One region of the Methylobacterium flocculans genome, then DNA from elsewhere that is predicted to be linked to it. Evidence: predicted binding sites of a transcription regulator. Region 1 holds the regulator's gene; each other region holds the start of a gene.
What was found. The regulator LexA, encoded in region 1, represses DNA repair genes until DNA is damaged. The targets are predictions, from matches to a motif close to TGTTCNNNNTGTGTTCNG.
Positions count from the first base shown of each region.

Region 2: the regulator LexA is predicted to act here: its motif matches at 2,176-2,193, upstream of parE (DNA topoisomerase IV subunit B).
Region 3: the regulator LexA is predicted to act here: its motif matches at 2,642-2,659, upstream of OF380_RS11655 (ImuA family protein).
Region 4: the regulator LexA is predicted to act here: its motif matches at 1,766-1,783, upstream of OF380_RS09625 (ATP-dependent helicase).

Region 1 is NZ_CP107532.1:3,522,486-3,526,697, reverse strand. It holds gene OF380_RS16640 (hypothetical protein) at 1-172, shown strand, start outside; gene OF380_RS16635 (hypothetical protein) at 242-811, shown strand; gene lexA (transcriptional repressor LexA) at 1,465-2,217, shown strand; gene OF380_RS16625 (ComEC/Rec2 family competence protein) at 2,211-4,212, opposite strand, start outside.
Region 2 is NZ_CP107532.1:5,046,642-5,050,853, forward strand. It holds gene OF380_RS24165 (PhoX family protein) at 22-1,995, shown strand; gene parE (DNA topoisomerase IV subunit B) at 2,291-4,212, shown strand, end outside.
Region 3 is NZ_CP107532.1:2,503,755-2,507,966, forward strand. It holds gene OF380_RS11650 (Y-family DNA polymerase) at 1-1,885, opposite strand, end outside; gene OF380_RS11655 (ImuA family protein) at 1,782-2,615, opposite strand; gene OF380_RS11660 (collagen-like protein) at 2,871-3,767, shown strand; gene OF380_RS11665 (molecular chaperone DjiA) at 3,927-4,212, shown strand, end outside.
Region 4 is NZ_CP107532.1:2,087,580-2,091,791, forward strand. It holds gene katG (catalase/peroxidase HPI) at 1-1,239, opposite strand, end outside; gene OF380_RS09625 (ATP-dependent helicase) at 1,794-4,163, shown strand.

The DNA of each region.
Region 1 (4,212 bases):
CAGCAATCAGACGTTCGCCTACCAGGCCTTCGCGACCACGGGGGCACGGGTGTCGGAGCCTGGCACCAACCTCGTCGGCGAGAAGTGGACCGGCGATCCGAACACCAACGACACCGGTGAATCGGCGCACGGCAAGGCGACCGGTGAACCCTCGCATCCGAAGCGCTCCTGAAACCCGAACGACGTCCCGTGCACCGCACGGGTACGGCCGCGCAACGAGTCCGGAACCAGGGGACCGAGCATGATCCACCGCCTCTCCATCGCCGCGCTCCTCTTGTCGACGAGCCTCTCCGTGCAAACGGCGTCCGCGCAGGATGCGGCGCCCGCCCGCGGCCCGGCGAACCTGTGCCAGGAACTCGTGGCCTTCGTGAAGAAGCCGGAGGAGAAGAAGCAGGAAGCCGCGACGCCGGCATCGCAATCGACCGCCGTCTCGAACGCCTCCGGCAAGAGTGACGGTCAACCTTCGTCGTCCGGTGGGCCGACGCAGCAGAGTTCCGGGCTAAGCGGGCCGACCAAGCCGGAGACCCAGGCTCCGACGGCCGACGCGCGTCCCGGGACAAGCGATGGCAAGGCCACGTTGGCGCATGCCAATGCTGCCGCGAAGAGCCCGCCCGCCCCGGCCGCGTCCGCCCCGAGCCCGAAGCCGGATGAAGCGGTCATCAGCCGGATCGAAACGGCTGCCGCCTCGAACGATCAGGTGGCCTGCCGCGCCGCCGCACGCACCATGCGCGTCGCCGGTGTCGTCATGACCCCGGCCCTTCTGGCTCTGGCCGCCCTCGATCCGAAATTCTACGGTGCCGAGCAGCCCTGAGGCGTTGGTCCGGTCCAAGCCGATCTGCGCAACCGACGGCGACGTCGCTGCTGCGCAAGGCATCAGGCGCGTCGGCTGTGCGGACCATTGGGCTTCCTGTGGCGGGATCCCCCTCGCAGGCCGCGAAGGTTCTTCCCGTGGAGCTGCTGAAGGTTAGGCTGCGGTACTCGCGATTTCGCGCGCCGCTTTACAGCTTCGATGATGTCACTGATCCACGGGGCAGCTGACGGGCAGCCGACCTCGATCGTCTCTACTTAATACGTCGAGTTTCTCACACCGTGATCCGCTTGGCCGCCGGATCGCGAGCTTTGTGAAGCACCACACTTCCGCTGCCTTCTCGCCTCGACGCTGAACCTGGTGTGAATCTCGCTCCGTTTCACCCCGTTCCAGGGGCGATGATCGCGATGGTCTTCCCGCAATTCTGTTGCGCCGCCGTGTGTCCCCTGCCACGGGCGGTTCCTTGGGGACCCTCGCCGGAACGATAGCTCCGCCGCCATTGATCCGCCTAAGGCCGGCGCGCCCTGCTCCGATAGACGCAAGTTTCGGCGTCATATGGGAACTCTTGCAGAACACTTGCGGAACGTTTAACGTGTTCGTGGTTTGTTTCTGCGGTCGCACGCCGCAGCCCACGGCTCCAACGAAGAGTGTTCCGCATGTTGACGCGTAAGCAACTGGATTTGCTCCAGTTCATCCAGCACCGGATGCGCGAGAGCGGCGTTCCTCCCTCCTTCGACGAAATGAAGGATGCGCTGGATCTCAAGTCGAAGTCCGGCATCCATCGCCTGATCACAGCGCTCGAGGAGCGCGGCTTCCTGCGCAGGCTGCCGAACCGGGCCCGGGCCATCGAAGTAATTCGTATGCCGGAGAGCTTGAGCGGCGACGCTGTCGGCGGACGCAGCAGCGTTCCATCGGAGCCGCGTCGGTTTACTCCGAGCGTGGTCGAGGGCGGCAAGGGCAAGGCTCCCCCGGCGGGCGCGTCGGTGTCCCGTCTGCCGACCACGCAGGCGATGGATGAGAGCGGCCGGGCGGTCACGATTCCCGTCATGGGTCGGATCGCGGCCGGTACGCCCATCGCCGCCATTCAGGAGCAGAGTCACTCGGTGACGATGTCTCCGGATTTCCTCGCCGGTGGCGAGCATTACGCCCTCGAGGTGCGGGGCGATTCGATGGTCGATGCGGGCATCCTGGACGGTGACCTCGTGGTCATCCGCAAGCAGGACACGGCGAATACCGGCGACATCATCGTGGCGCTGATCGACGACGAGGAAGCGACCCTGAAGCGCCTGCGCCGCCGGGGTTCGTCCATCGCGCTGGAGGCGGCCAATCCCGCCTATGAAACCCGTGTGCTCGGGCCGGATCGTGTGCAGATCCAGGGACGGTTGGTCAGTCTCGTTCGACGCTACTGAGCCTCGTCGTCGGGTCCGGCGTCGGCGTCCTCCGCGTTCGGCGTGTTCGATCCGGATTTCGTGGGCAGGCTGGGCGTGGTGGGCTCTGAGACGGCCACCGGGGGTGTGCTTGACGTGCGCCACGGCACCGTTTCGCCGGGACGACGTGCCGTCGTCACGATGGGCCCGTCACGGGTCAGTCTGATCGCTGTCGCCCCGTGGGTCTTGAGGAAGGCACGGTCGACGATCACTTTGGCCGCGCAACCGGGCGGAGCCTCCCGTTGCGTGATCAGGATGTCGGCCCTGGCGCAATCCTCGGGCAGCGCTCGCTTGTCGGTCGCAAGTGCGATTGTGCGCCCGTCGCTCATCTGCAGGGTACAGCCCAGACGGTCGCAACGCGCGGCCGGAGATGCCTTGATGTCCGCTGCTTTTCTGCCGTCGCCATCCGCCTTGAGCCATTGTTCGAGCACGAAGGCCGGGGGGCGACCGAGCATCGCGAGGCGCCCGGTTCGGTCGCGGATCGCCGCGCCGGCGCCATCACGGTCGATATAGAGGTCGTACCGGTCAGGCCGGACTGCGAGGCCGATGCCGACGATGGCCGGGATCAGACCGAGCCAGCGCAGGGACGACGCTGGCAGGGTGAGCATGACGACGGCGCAGGCGAGCAGAGCCAGTGCGCCGGTGCCGTATGCGGGTACGACGTAGGTCGCATGTCCGAACTCGGCAATCCAAGTCGAGATCGTGAGCATCCCCCGCACTGCCAGCCCCATCGCCCACCAGACCGGCTGATCGAGGGCGAAGGGATAGGCCAGGATTCCGAGCACGGCGGCGGGCATCACCGCCAGGGAGACCAGCGGCAGGGTCAGGGCATTTCCCACGAGGCCGAAGGGCTGCACCGTCTGAAAATGGTAGGTCGCGAAGGGCGCCGTAGCGATCTGTGCCACCAGGGTGGTGGCCAGCGTTCCGACAATGGCGGCGAGCAGCCATCCGACGGCGCGGGCGAAACGACCTGCGCCGTCGCGCCGGAACGCATGGCCGCCGAGCAGCGGCGCACAGGCGATGAGGCCGGCGACGGCTCCGAACGACATCTGGAAGCTCGGCCCCAGGACACCTTCCGGCTCCCGCGTGAGGGCGATCAGCGCCGCCAGAGCGAGGTTGCGCATGCTCAGGGCGGGGCGGTCCACCAAAATGGCGCCCAGCATCACCAGCGTCATGATGAGGGAACGTTCGGCGGCGATATCCCACCCTGAGAAGACGCAGTAGGCCGTCACGCCGAGCATCGCGCAGGCGGCAGCGATCTTCTTGATCGGCCAGTGCAATGCGAGGAACGGCACCAGGGCGAGGATGGCGCGGACCAGCCAGAAGACCACGCCGGCCGCCAGCACCATGTGGAGCCCGGAGATCGAAACCACGTGATAGATGCCCGCCGCCCGCAGGACATCGTTGGTCGCGCCGCTGATGAGGCCGCGCTTTCCGGTGACCAGGGCGGCCGCCACGGCCCCGGCCTGACCGCCATTGGCATCGGTGATGCGCCGCGTAAGCGCGTTGCGAGCCGCATCGATCGTCGATGCGAGGCGGGCCTGCCATGGCACCGTATCGTGCGGTGGCAGGACTTCGATCTTGCCGACGAGTGACCCGACCGCGCCGATTCCGCGAAAGAACGCATCGCGTGCGAAGTCGTAGCCGCCGGGCCGCGCGGCTTCCGGGGGTGGGAGGAGCCGCGCGGTGGCGGAGATCCGATCTCCCGGCTTGAGGATCATGGCCTTGCGGTAGGAGACCCGCACCCGGGTCGGTCGCGTCTCCGGCCCGAGCGTGCCGAAGCCCTCTACCCGTACGATCAGGCGTGCACCCTCGTCGCGCTCGTCCAGCCCTTCGATCGTCCCAGTCAGGGGCGCGATCGTCGTTCGCGACAGGATCGGGCCGGCCACGCGCTGCACCCGGAGCGTCGCTGCCGCGAAGCCAAGGAACGCAGCGATGGCTGCAAGCACCAGGGCCATGGCCATCGGCCGGGTCGCC
Region 2 (4,212 bases), 1.5 Mb from region 1:
ACCTGCTACCGGATCCGACCCATGACCGAACCGACGCGAACCCGCTCGCAGGCGGCGGAAGCCGCCGAGGATGCCGGCTCGAACGCCAGTGCCAACCCGACCTTCGGCGACGTGGTGGCGGCGCGCTTCGACCGGCGCGACCTCCTGCGCGGGCTGCTCGGCGTCGGGGCCATCGCAGCGGTGGTGACGCCGCGCGCGCTTGCCGCCGGCTCGGCGCAGGCTGCGCAAGGCCCGGGAACCCGCTTCCCCTTCGAGGAGATCGAGGCGGGCTCGGACGCGCACCACCACGTCGCCGCCGGGCACGATGCCGACATCCTGATCCGCTGGGGCGACCCGGTCCTGCCGGGTGCCCCGGCTTTCGACCCGCGCAACCAGTCGGCGGCCGCGCAAGGCCAGCAGTTCGGCTACAACAACGACTTCGTGGGCTATTTCCCGATGCCGGGGGCAGCCGACCCGGCCTCTCACGGGCTGCTCGTGGTCAACCATGAATACACCAACGAGGAACTGATGTTCCCGGGGCTCGGCCGCCAGGACACCAAGGCGGTCTTCCAGGGCATGACCCGCGACCTCGTGGACATCGAGATGGCGGCCCATGGCGGCTCGGTCATCGAGATCCGCCGCCAGGACGGCAAGTGGGCCGTGGTGCCGGATTCGCGTTATGCCCGGCGCATCACCGCCCAGACGCCGATGACGCTGACCGGCCCGGCCGCCGGCACCGACCGGGTGAAGACCTCCGCCGATTCCACGGGCCGCGCGGCGCTCGGCATGATCAATAACTGCGCCGGTGGCACCACGCCCTGGGGGACGTGGCTGACCTGCGAGGAGAACATCAACTACTACTTCTCCGGCGCCTTGGCGAAGGACTCTCCGGAAGCCACGAACCACAAGCGCTTCAACCTGCCGGCCACCGCCTATGCCTGGGGCCGCTTCCACGAACGCTTCGACCTCGCGCGCGAGCCCAACGAGCCCAACCGCTTCGGCTGGGTGGTGGAGATCGACCCGTTCGACCCCACGAGCGTTCCCAAGAAGCGCACGGCCCTCGGCCGCTTCAAGCACGAGGGCGCCGCGGGCATCGTCGCCAAGGGCGGGCAGTACGTGATCTACCAGGGCGACGACGAGCGCTTCGACTACGTCTACAAGTTCGTCACCGCCGGCCGCGCCGACAGCGGCGACCGCGACCTCCTCGATTCCGGCACCCTGCACGTGGCCCGCTTCGACGCGGACGGGCGCGGCACCTGGATGCCGCTGGTGTTCGGGACGGCGCCCCTGACCTCCGAGAACGGCTTCCACAGCCAAGCCGACGTGGTGATCGGCGCGCGGCTGGCCGCGGATCGGCTCGGGGCCACCAAGATGGACCGGCCCGAGGATGTCGAGGCCAACGCCAAGACCGGCAAGGTCTACGTGATGCTGACCAACAACGGGAAGCGCAAGGCCGACCAGACCGACCCCGCCAACCCGCGCGCCGACAACCGCTTCGGGCACATCGTCGAACTCACCCCAGACGATGGCGACCACGCCGCCACGGGCTTCGCCTGGGAGATCCTGGTCCGCTGCGGCGATCCGGGCATCGCGGCGGTCGGCGCCACCTTCTCGTCGGCCACCACGAAGGATGGCTGGTTCGGCATGCCGGACAACTGCTCCGTCGACGGGCTCGGCCGGCTCTGGGTCGCCACGGACGGCAACGCGCCCTCGCGCACCGGGCGCAACGATGGCATCTGGGCCATGGAGACCGAAGGGGCCGGGCGCGGCACGGGCAAGCACTTCTTCCGCGTGCCCCACGGCGCCGAGATGTGCGGTCCCTACTTCACGCCCGACGACACCACCTTCTTCGTCGCCGTGCAGCACCCGGGCGAAGCCGACGAGGAGGACCCGAAGGCGGTGCCCGCCACCTTCGAGGCTCCCGCCACCCGCTGGCCGGATTTCGATCCGACGCTGCCGCCGCGCCCGGCCGTGGTGGCGATCACGAAGCGCGGGGGCGGACGCGTCGGTACCTGAGACCGCGCATCCTCGCCCGAGGAAAAGGCGAACTCCGGTCCCTTAGGCCTTCTTAACCAACCCTGTCCCATGTCATGGGGTCTGTTGCCTCGCGAGACACGGGTCTCTCGAGGTATCGGTTGGCCCGCCCTGTGCGGCACGGGGGCATGCCCCCGTGCCACGGGGTGGCGAACCCCTTTCTGTTTCCGGTTTGTTCCGGTATGGTCAGAGGATGAAGGCGAATGCTGCACGATCTCCCTCTGCGGTCCGGTCCACGAAGCCCGCGGCCGTCCCAGCCTCCGCGCGGAGCGCTCCGGTGAGCGACCCCGCGCGCGACCTCTTCGCAGGCGGCAAGGCGCCGCTCCCGAAACCGGCCGAGCGGCGCAAGCTCGACGCCGCGGTGGCGCCGCTCGCTCCTGTCCCGTCGGCGGAGGCCGGCTACGACGCGTCCGCCATCGAGGTGCTGGAGGGGCTGGAGCCGGTGCGCCGCCGCCCCGGCATGTATATCGGTGGCACCGACGAGCGCGCCCTGCACCACCTCTTCGCCGAGGTGATCGACAATTCCATGGACGAGGCGGTGGCGGGACATGCCAGCTTCATCGAGGTGGAGCTGGAGGAGAGCGGCCACCTCGTCGTCACCGATAACGGCCGCGGCATCCCCGTGGACCCGCACCCGAAATACCCGAACAAGTCGGCGCTGGAGGTCATCATGACCATCCTGCACGCGGGCGGTAAGTTCGACTCGAAGGTCTACGAGACGTCCGGAGGCCTGCACGGCGTCGGCATCTCGGTGGTCAACGCCCTCTCGGACGAACTCGAGGTCGAGGTCGCTCGGAGCCAGACGCTCTATCGCCAGACCTTTTCGCGCGGCCATGTGCAGGGCCCCCTCGAGACGGTGGGCCGGGTGCAGAACCGGCGCGGCACCCGTGTGCGCTTCCACCCCGATGCCGAGATCTTCGGGGCGCTGAAGTTCGACCCCCGCCGCCTGTTCAAGATGGCGCGTTCGAAAGCTTACCTGTTCGGCGGCGTCGAGATCCGCTGGCGCTGCGCCTCTGCCCTCCTGGAAGGCCTGGACGACGTGCCGGCCGAGACCGTGCACCGCTTCCCCGGGGGCCTGCGCGACTATCTCGCCCGCGATCTCGAGGGCAAGGAACTCGTCACCGACGCGATCTTCTCCGGCAAGATCACCAAGCCCGGCGGACATGGCTCCCTCGAATGGGCCGTGGCCTGGATGGTCACCGACGACGGCGTCTCGGCCTCCTACTGCAACACGATCCCGACCCATGAGGGCGGCACCCACGAGAGTGGCCTGCGCGTCGCCCTGCTGCGGGCCCTGCGCGAACACGCCGAGCGCGTGAACCAGGCCAAGCGCATGACGGCGGTGACCACCGACGACGTCATGGCGACCTGCGCCTCGATGCTCTCGGTGTTCATCCGCGAGCCCGAGTTCCAGGGCCAGACCAAGGACAAGCTCGCCACGGTGGAGGCCTCGCGCATCGTCGAGACGGCGATCCGCGACGCCTTCGACCATTGGCTCGCCGCCTCCCCGGCCCAGGCCAACAAGCTCCTCGACTGGGTGATCGACCGGGCCGAGGAGCGCCTGCGCCGGCGCCAGGAGAAGGAGGTCGCGCGCAAATCCGCCACCCGCAAGCTACGCCTGCCGGGCAAGCTCGCCGATTGCTCCAAGGCGGGCATGGCCGGCTCCGAGATCTTCATCGTCGAGGGCGACTCGGCCGGCGGCTCGGCGAAGCAGGCCCGCGACCGCGCCACCCAGGCCATCCTCCCCCTGCGCGGCAAGATCCTGAACGTGGCCTCGGCGAGCCGGGACAAGCTCGGTGCCAACCAGCTGATTTCGGACCTGACCCAGGCGCTCGGCTGCGGCACCGGCAACGCGTTCCGCCTGGAGGACCTTCGCTACGAGAAGGTCATCATCATGACCGACGCCGATGTCGACGGCGCCCACATCGCCTCGCTGCTGATCACGTTCTTCTACCGGCAGATGCCCAAGCTCATCGACCGGGGGCATCTCTACCTCGCGATTCCCCCACTCTATCGCCTGACCCAGGGCGCCAAGACGGCCTATGCCCGCGACGACGCCGACAAGGAGCGGGTCATCAAGACCGTGTTCAAGGGCGCCAAGGTCGAGATCGGCCGCTTCAAGGGCCTCGGCGAGATGATGCCCGCGCAGCTGAAGGAGACCACGATGGACCCGAAGAAGCGCACGCTCCTGCGGGTCGA
Region 3 (4,212 bases), 1.0 Mb from region 1:
GCCCGTGCACGAACCAGCGCGCGGGCGTGTCCATGGTGAGGAAGCCCTCGCGGTAGACCCAGAGGCGGCGGCCGGCCTCGTCCTCCACCACGTAATAATCCCGCGTCGGCCCGGGCGCCCGCCACCATTCGTCGGCGATGCGCTCGGGGCCGTCCGCATGGGCGACGCGGTGAACGCGGCGGCGCCAGCGGAAACGATGGGGCGGCCCGTCGGGGGCGAGTGCGATCACGTCCTCTGCGACCTCGCCTCGGCGCAGGAGCACGAGGGGGCGGGGCGGCAGGCGGGGGACGCTCCCGTCGGGGTTCGGGCGGCCCGTGCGCCAGGGCTCCGCCGTCCCGGCCTGCTCGGGCAGGTGGCTCGCGCGGAAGCCGAGCCGCATCATCCGCCGGCCGATGCGCTGGCGCAGGGCATCGCCCAGATGTTCGGCTCCTTCGGCAGCGCCGGGCGCCTCCACCAGTATTCCCTGATGCGCCGCGATCGTGCCCGTGGCGGTCACCGCGAGCTCTACGGTCTCGAAGCCGAAGCCGGCATCGAGGGCTGGGCCGAGGCGGTCGAGACGCAGGGCGAGTAGGCGCGCGACCTGGGCCGGGCAGCGGATCGGCAGGCTCATCCCGAGGTCGAGGGTGCGCACCACCCCATCGACCCGGGTCAGGGACAGCCGCAGCGCCCGCGCACCGAGGCCGGCCGCGTCCAGTCGGGGCGCCAGTTCCTCCATCAGCCGCGTGGCCGTGGCGACGATGGTTTCCGGCTGTCCGATCGGTTCGAGGAAGCCGCGCGCAGCCTGGAAATCCCGCGGGTCCCCGGTGGTGACGAGGGGTTCGGGCCGATGGCCGAGGGCCTGGTCGAGCCGCAGGAGCAGGGCCTCGCCGAAGCGCCGGGCCAGCGGCGCCCGGGGCGCGGCGGCGAGGTCGCCGATCCGTCGCAGGCCAAGGCGAGCCAGGGCCTGCGCCGTGGCGGGGTCGAGGCGCAGGGCCGCGACGGGCAGGGCGTGCAGCGCCCGGGCGTTGCCTCCGACCGGAACCAAGATATGCGGGCCACGCCAGTGTTCCCCCGGATACGGCGCGGTCCGGCCTCCCGATGGAAGATCCAGGGCGCCACGAGAGTCGCCGTCCTGGCAGACCAACGAATTTGCGCCCTTCGGGCTGCGCCGGGGAGCATCGCCAGATCGGATGCCGACGAGGCTCCGATCGTCCGCCAGAGGCGCAACCGTGCCCCCTCTCCTGGAAGGAGAGGGCTGGGGTGAGGTGTGTGCGCTTTCCGGAGATGGACCACACCTCACCCTGTCCCTCTCCTTCCGGGAGAGGGGACCCGCGCTGCCCGTCGGATGCGTGAAACCCGTCGTTTCGTCCGGGACAGGGGGCGCGACCAGTCCGCCTCCGCCGTGGCGGGCCAGGGCGAAGGCGCAGGCGGGCGTGTCGGCGAGCGCGATCCGGGCCGGGATCGCGTGCTCGGCGAGCCGCCGGGCGAGATCGGCCAGCAGGGCGGCCTCGCCGCCGAGCAGGTGGCTCGCCCCCGCGATGTCGAGGAAGAAGCCGTCCCCGCCCTCCGCCGGACCGAAGGGGGCGACGACGGGGGTGTAGCGCTTGGCCCAGAGGCAGAGCCGGTGCAGGGCGGCGGCATCCGCCTCTGGGTCGCCGGCATGGACGGCGATGGGCGTGCCGATTCGTGCGCGGGCCCGCGCCAGGGTCTCGCCGGGGGCGAGGCCGAGGGCGCGGGCGAAGGGATCCACCGCGATCAGGCGCAGGCCGTTGGCCTCCATCGCGGCCACCACCATCGGGCCGTCATCGGACGCGCCGGAGGCGCCGCTCTCCGAGGGGCTCGCCCGGGCCCGCCTCAGCCGCGTGATCGGCCAATGCTCCAGCCAGACCGAAACGATGCGCGGCATGATCCCACTCCAGGAGCCAGTGTCCGGTCCGCCCGTTGCGGCTCCGCTCGAGGGTGGCCTGCCAGCACGGCCGCTCGATGCAGCCGAAGCGGTCACGCAGGGCCTTGCCGGCGGCGATGCGCCAGCGCGTCGTCGCCACGTTGGGGCTCTCCGCCCCGGGTGGGCGCAGGACGAGGAGCAGCAGATCCGTGTGCCCGGCCGCCAAGTGGAGCCGCCGGCTCTGGGCCAGGGGCAGGGCGGCGTCCACGAGACCGGCCACGGCGGCCAGCCCCTGCGCGCGCAGGGCCTCTTCCAGGGCGCGGTAGGCGTCGCCGTCGCTGCCGACCTCGAACAGCAGCAGGCGCCCCGGGTCGAGCCCGAGCCCGGCCAGTCCATGTCCGTAGGGGAGGGGATGGCCCTGGCCCGCCACGAGGAGCGCCTCGCCCCGCACGCGGGCGAGGTGGCGCGCCACCAGCGCCAGGGCGAAGCCGAGGGCCGCCGGCTCATCGCCCGCCGCCAGGGGAGAGATCTCGTGCAACTGCCCGAGAGCGAGCCCCCCGCCCGCGAGACGTGCGTCGACATCGTGGATCCCGAGGGGCAGGGCACCCCGCGCGATGCGGGTATCCTCCTGTGCCGCCACGCGGGCCCGCAGGGCCGCCAGATCCACCGGCAGGCCGTCCGCCGCCCGCGGACGCGTCCGTTCCGATGCTTCCGTCGGGGGATCGGGAGGTTCTTCGGGTCTGTGACGCATCGGCTCCGCTCCTGTCCCTTCACGATAGGAACAAAGCATGAACACACTCAACCGGTTTCCGGGAGCGTCGGGATTTTTTCGGGTGGCCAACGCGTTGGCCTGTGGATGCCTGTGGACAGGTGTGGATAGGGCTTGCGCGCACCGATCCGGCCGTGAGGGGCGACACCCGACGCGCCGAAGCTTGACCCTGTGCCGTGGGCAGGGCAGCACACCTCACCTGCCGCGCAGCAGACGCGGACCAGCCGGGAGAACTCCATGCGCTTCGCTCGTGCCCTCGTGGTCCTGTCGGGCCTGATCACCGTCGCGGGGGCGCTGCCCGCCGCCGCGCAGCCGGCCCCGGAACAGTCCCGGCAAGGCCGGCCCGCGAACGACGCCGCCAAGGCCCGGCGCGCGCAGGGCGTGTCGCAGCCGATCCAGATCTACGACGCGCGCTTCGAGAACGGCGACCTGCGCATCTCCGGCAGCGTGCGCAAGGCCGGCACCGTGGTGGTGCTCGACGAGGACATCTCGGTGATCGCCGACAGCCGGGGCCGCTTCGTCTTCCGCCTGCCCTACGTGCCCACCAACTGCATCGCTCATCTCAAGGCGGGCGAGGACGAGCGCGAGGCGACGGTCGCCAATTGCGGCCCCGCCGGCCAACCCGGACCGAAGGGCGAACCCGGCCCCACCGGCCCGCAGGGCGTGACGGGTCCGCAGGGTTTGGCGGGCCTGCCCGGCACCCAGGGGCCTCAGGGCGAGGCTGGCCCGAAAGGTGAGACTGGCTCGAAGGGTGAGGCTGGGCCCAGGGGCGAGCCGGGTCCAAAGGGCGAGCCGGGTCCGAAGGGCGAGGCGGGCGCCATGGGCCAGCCCGGCGAGCGCGGACCGGCGGGCCCCGCCGGTGCGCCGGGCGCGAAGGGGTCTCCGGGGCAGAAGGGCGAGCCGGGTCAGGCGGGGCTCGCAGCCAGCGCGCCCGCCGCGCCGTTCCGGGTGGTGCGGCAGGAGACCTGCCCGGCCACGGGCTGCAGCGTGACCTGCGACGGCACCGAGATCCTGGCCTCCGCCCTCTGCCTCAAGGGCGGCAGCGCCATCGTGACGGCGGCGCCGGACGGGACCTTGAGCGCCGCCTGCCCCAGTGAGAGTCAGGGCCTGGTCGGCCTCTGCGCCCGGCGCTGAGCGCATCCCCTATCGCCGAAGCGGAGGCGTCCGGTGTAAGGACGCGCTCCGCTTCGCGCCGATCTCGATCCAGCCCCATGACGTTCTCGTGTTGACCAACCTTCTCGTGTTGACCCGCCCGTGTTTCATGACCGATCCCCGCACCCACGGGAGTTGCCGATGAGCGTGGGAATCTGGGGCAAGCTCGGGGGCGCCGGCCTCGGCCTGGCCATCGGCGGGCCCCTGGGCGGCCTCGTCGGCGGTGTCGCCGGACATTTCCTGTTGGATCGCGAGGGGGCGCTGTTCGGCGCCACCCCCCGGGATGTGGTCTTCACCACCGGACTCGTGGCGCTCGCCGCCAAGATGGCGAAATCCGACGGCGTGGTGACGCCGGCCGAGGTCGAGGCCTTCGCCAAGGTGGTGCAGGTGGATGAGCGGGCGCGGCCCGGCGTGCAGCGCCTGTTCG
Region 4 (4,212 bases), 1.4 Mb from region 1:
GCAGACCTTGCGGTACTCCGGATCGACCTTCAGGGCGATGTCGGACGTCATCATCATGAGGGGATGCATCTGGCCGGCGACATGGGCGTCGGGAGTCCTGGGTGCGTTCGGATCCTTCGGGGTCCATTGCAGGGCGCCGGCGGGGCTCTTGGTCTGCTCCCAGTCGAACTTGAAGAGGTTCTCCAGGTAGGCATTGTCCCACTGGGTCGGATCGGGGGTCCAGCTGCCCTCGATGCCGTTGGTCATGGTGTCCTTGCCCGAACCGGTGCCCTTCGGGTTGTTCCAGCCGAGACCCATCGCCTCCATCGGCGCCATTTCCGGCGGCGGCCCGATCTCCTTGGCGGGGGTCATGCCGTGGCTCTTGCCGAAGGCATGGCCGCCGGCGATGAGCGCCACGGTCTCCTCGTCGTTCATGGCCATGCGGGTGAAGGTCACCCGGATGTCGTTGGCCGAGCCCTGCGGATCGCCGTTCGCGTAGGGCCCCTCGGGGTTCACGTAGATCAGCGACTGGTGGGAGGCGGCGAGCGGGTTCTCCAGGTCGTAGTCGGCGTCGCCGTTCCGGCCGCGCCAGCGCTGGTCGCGGTTGACCATCTCGTCGAAGCTCGAGACCGTACCCATCTCGACGACCTCGGGCCCCCAGTAGGTGGCGTTGTCCGCCTCCCAGGCGTCGAGGCGCCCGCCGGCGAACCCGTAGGTCGGCAGGCCCATGATCTCGAGGGCGCAATTGCCGGTGAGCACCATCAGGTCGGCCCAGGAGAGGGCGTTGCCGTACTTGTGCTTGATCGGCTGCAGGAGGCGACGCGACTTGTCGGTGTTGCCGTTGTCCCACCAGCTCGAGATCGGCGCGAAACGCTGCATGCCGGTGCCGGCGCCGCCCCGCCCGTCCGCGATGCGGTAGGTGCCGGCCGAGTGCCAGGCCATACGGACCATCTGCGGTCCGTAATTGCCGTAATCGGACGGCCACCACGCCACCGACGAGGTCAGGAACTGCTTGATGTCGCTCTTGAGCGCGTCGAGGTCGATCGTCCCGAAGGCGCTGGCATAGTCGAAATCGGGCCCGAGCGGATCGGCCGCGAGCCCGTTCTGGTGCAGGAGCTCGACCCTGAGGCGGTGCGGATACCAGGCCTCCAGTGTCGGAGAACCGCCGAAGGCCCCACCGACGCGGTCACCGCCGAACGGGCACTTGCCCTCCATCGGGTACGACTCGGTCTTGGTCTTGTCGATCGTCATGTCGTTCATCACCATTCCCCCTTGGCGCAGGACCGGCGTCACTGGACGGTTCGGGCCTCCGGTCTGTTGCCGACGGAGGCGTGAGGCGCGCAACACCCCACGGAAATCAACTTATGCGCGATCCGGTGCCGTGACCGAAATCAGGCGGTTTCATCAAAAATCAAGGCGCCACCGACGACCTTGTGGGCGGGGCGGCTGTCGAGACGCCCCGGAAGACGTCTCGGAAGACGTCTCGGAAGTCGCCTTGCATTTGCGTGCGTCCGCGACGCGCAATCCGTTTCGGGGTCGGCAGCGTTCACGCGCCCGACCCGAACAGCATCACGGTTCCACGCGGATGGCGGGAGATCGCTGACCGACCCCTCCGGGCCGATCGTCGGTGGAGCCCGGACGCGGCGATGAGCCGAGTGCGGGAATCGAGATTCGGCATCGCCCTCGGCACGGGCGCGATGTCGCGGCGGTCCGCAGCGGAAACCCGTCACCGCCATGGGGCGACACCCGCGCGACGCCCGCCACGGTGCGTCCCCACCCTCGACGCCGTTCGCGTTTTGGTCCAGGGATGGGCGATGACCCAGCGCTCCGACGCGGCCGGCTTCTCCGCCACCGACGCCGCCCCGACCTCCATCGCCGCCCGTGCCATGGCCGCCCTGCAGCCCCAGGGCTCGCCCTATCTCGACGGGCTGAACGACGAGCAGCGTCGCGCCGTGGAGGCGACGGACGGGCCCGTCCTCGTGCTCGCCGGGGCCGGCACCGGCAAGACCCGGGTGCTCACCACCCGCATCGCCCACCTCATCGCGACGGGCAAGGCGCGGCCCTTCGACATTCTCTCGGTGACCTTCACCAACAAGGCCGCGCGGGAGATGAAGCACCGCATCGGCGGGCTCATCGGCCCGGCCGGCGAGGGCATGCCCTGGCTCGGCACCTTCCACTCCATCGGCACCAAGATCCTGCGCCGCCACGCCGAGCTCGTGGGCCTGCGCTCCGACTTCACCATCCTCGGGATGGACGACCAGCTTCGCCTGATGAAGCAGGTCATCGTCGACCAGAACATCGACGAGAAGCGCTGGCCGGCCCGCGCCCTGTCCTCGGCCATCGACGGCTGGAAGAACCGCGGCCTCCTGCCCGAGCAGGTGCCGCCGGGGGAAGCCCAGGCCTTCGCCTTCGGCAAGGGCGGCGCGCTCTATTCGGCCTATCAGGCCCGGCTCCTGACCCTCAACGCCGCCGATTTCGGCGATCTCCTGCTGCTCTGCCTCAAGCTCTGGCGCGAGCACCCGGACGTGCTGGAGAACTACCAGAGCCGCTTCCGCTACATCCTCGTGGACGAGTACCAGGACACCAACGTCGCCCAGTACCTCTGGCTGCGCCTGCTGGCGCAGGGCCACCGCAACGTCGCCTGCGTCGGCGACGACGACCAGTCGATCTACGGCTGGCGCGGGGCCGAGGTCGACAACATCCTGCGCTTCGAGCACGATTTCCCCGGCGCGACCGTGGTTCGCCTGGAGCGCAACTACCGCTCCACCGGGCACATCCTCGCCGCCGCCTCGGGCCTCATCGCCAAGAACGAGGGGCGGCTGGGCAAGACCCTGCGCACCGAGGACGTGGCCGGCGAGAAGGTGACCGTCTCGGGTGCCTGGGATTCGGAGGAAGAGGCGCGCCAGGTGGCCGAAGCCATCGAGAGCCTGCAGGCCAAGCAGCACCCCTTGTCGGAGATCGCCGTGCTGGTGCGCATCTCGGCCCAGATGCGCGAGATCGAGGACCGCTTCGTCCAGCTCGGCCTGCCCTACCGGGTCATCGGTGGCCCGCGCTTCTACGAGCGGGCCGAGATCCGCGACGCGCTGGCCTATCTGCGCGTCACCGCCAACCCCGCCGACGACCTCGCTTTCGAGCGCATCTTCAACACCCCGAAGCGGGGCCTGGGCGACGCCACCCTGCAGGCGCTCCACGCCTATGCCCGGGCCGAGCGGGTGCCGCTGCTCCAGGCGGCGCGCCTCGTCATCGAGACCGACGAGCTGAAGCCCCGCGCCCGCTCCGGCGTGCGGGCCCTGGTGGAGAGCTTTTCACGCTGGTCGCGGCTGGTGGGCACGCAGCCGCACTCGGAGGTGGCCCAGACCATCCTGGAGGAATCCGGCTACACCGAGATGTGGCAGAAGGACAAATCCGCCGATGCCGCCGGGCGGCTCGAAAACCTCAAGGAGTTCGTGCGCTCCATGGAGGAGTTTCCCGACATGGCGGCCTTCCTCGAACACGTCTCCCTCGTCATGGAGGCCAGTGAGCAGGAGGGGGCCGACCGCGTCTCGCTGATGACGCTGCACGCCGCCAAGGGCCTGGAATTCGACACCGTGTTCCTGCCCGGCTGGGAGGACGGCCTGTTCCCCAACCAGCGGGCCCTGGACGAGAGCGGCCGCGCCGGCCTCGAGGAGGAGCGCCGCCTCGCCCATGTGGGGCTCACCCGCGCCCGCAAGCGCGCCAAGCTGTCCTTTGCCGTCAACCGGCGCATCCACGGGCTGTGGTCCTCCACCATCCCGAGCCGCTTCATCGACGAATTGCCGGACGACAGCGTCGACGTGCTCGACGCGCCCGCCCACTTCTCGGCCGGCGCCTCGCGCTTCGACCGCAACCCGACGCCGTTCGGCTCCTCCTACGGCACCCCGGGCTGGCAGCGGGCGCAGGCCAACACCGCGGCGCAAGGGGGCAACGGCAACGGCTACGGGGTCGGCAACCGGTCCCCGTCCGCGCGGGGCGGCCCCCGCCAGATCGAGGGCGAGCTCATCGCCAAATCCACGGGCGCACCCTCGGCCTTCGCGGTCGAGATGCGGGTGTTCCACACCAAGTTCGGCCCCGGCACCGTGGCGGGTGTGGACGGCAACAAGCTCACCGTTGATTTCGACAAGGCCGGCCGGAAGATGGTGCTCGACAGCTTCATCCAGGCGGCCTGATCGCGGGCCTCCGGTCGGGCGCGGCGGCGAGGGTCGATGCGGGTTGCGT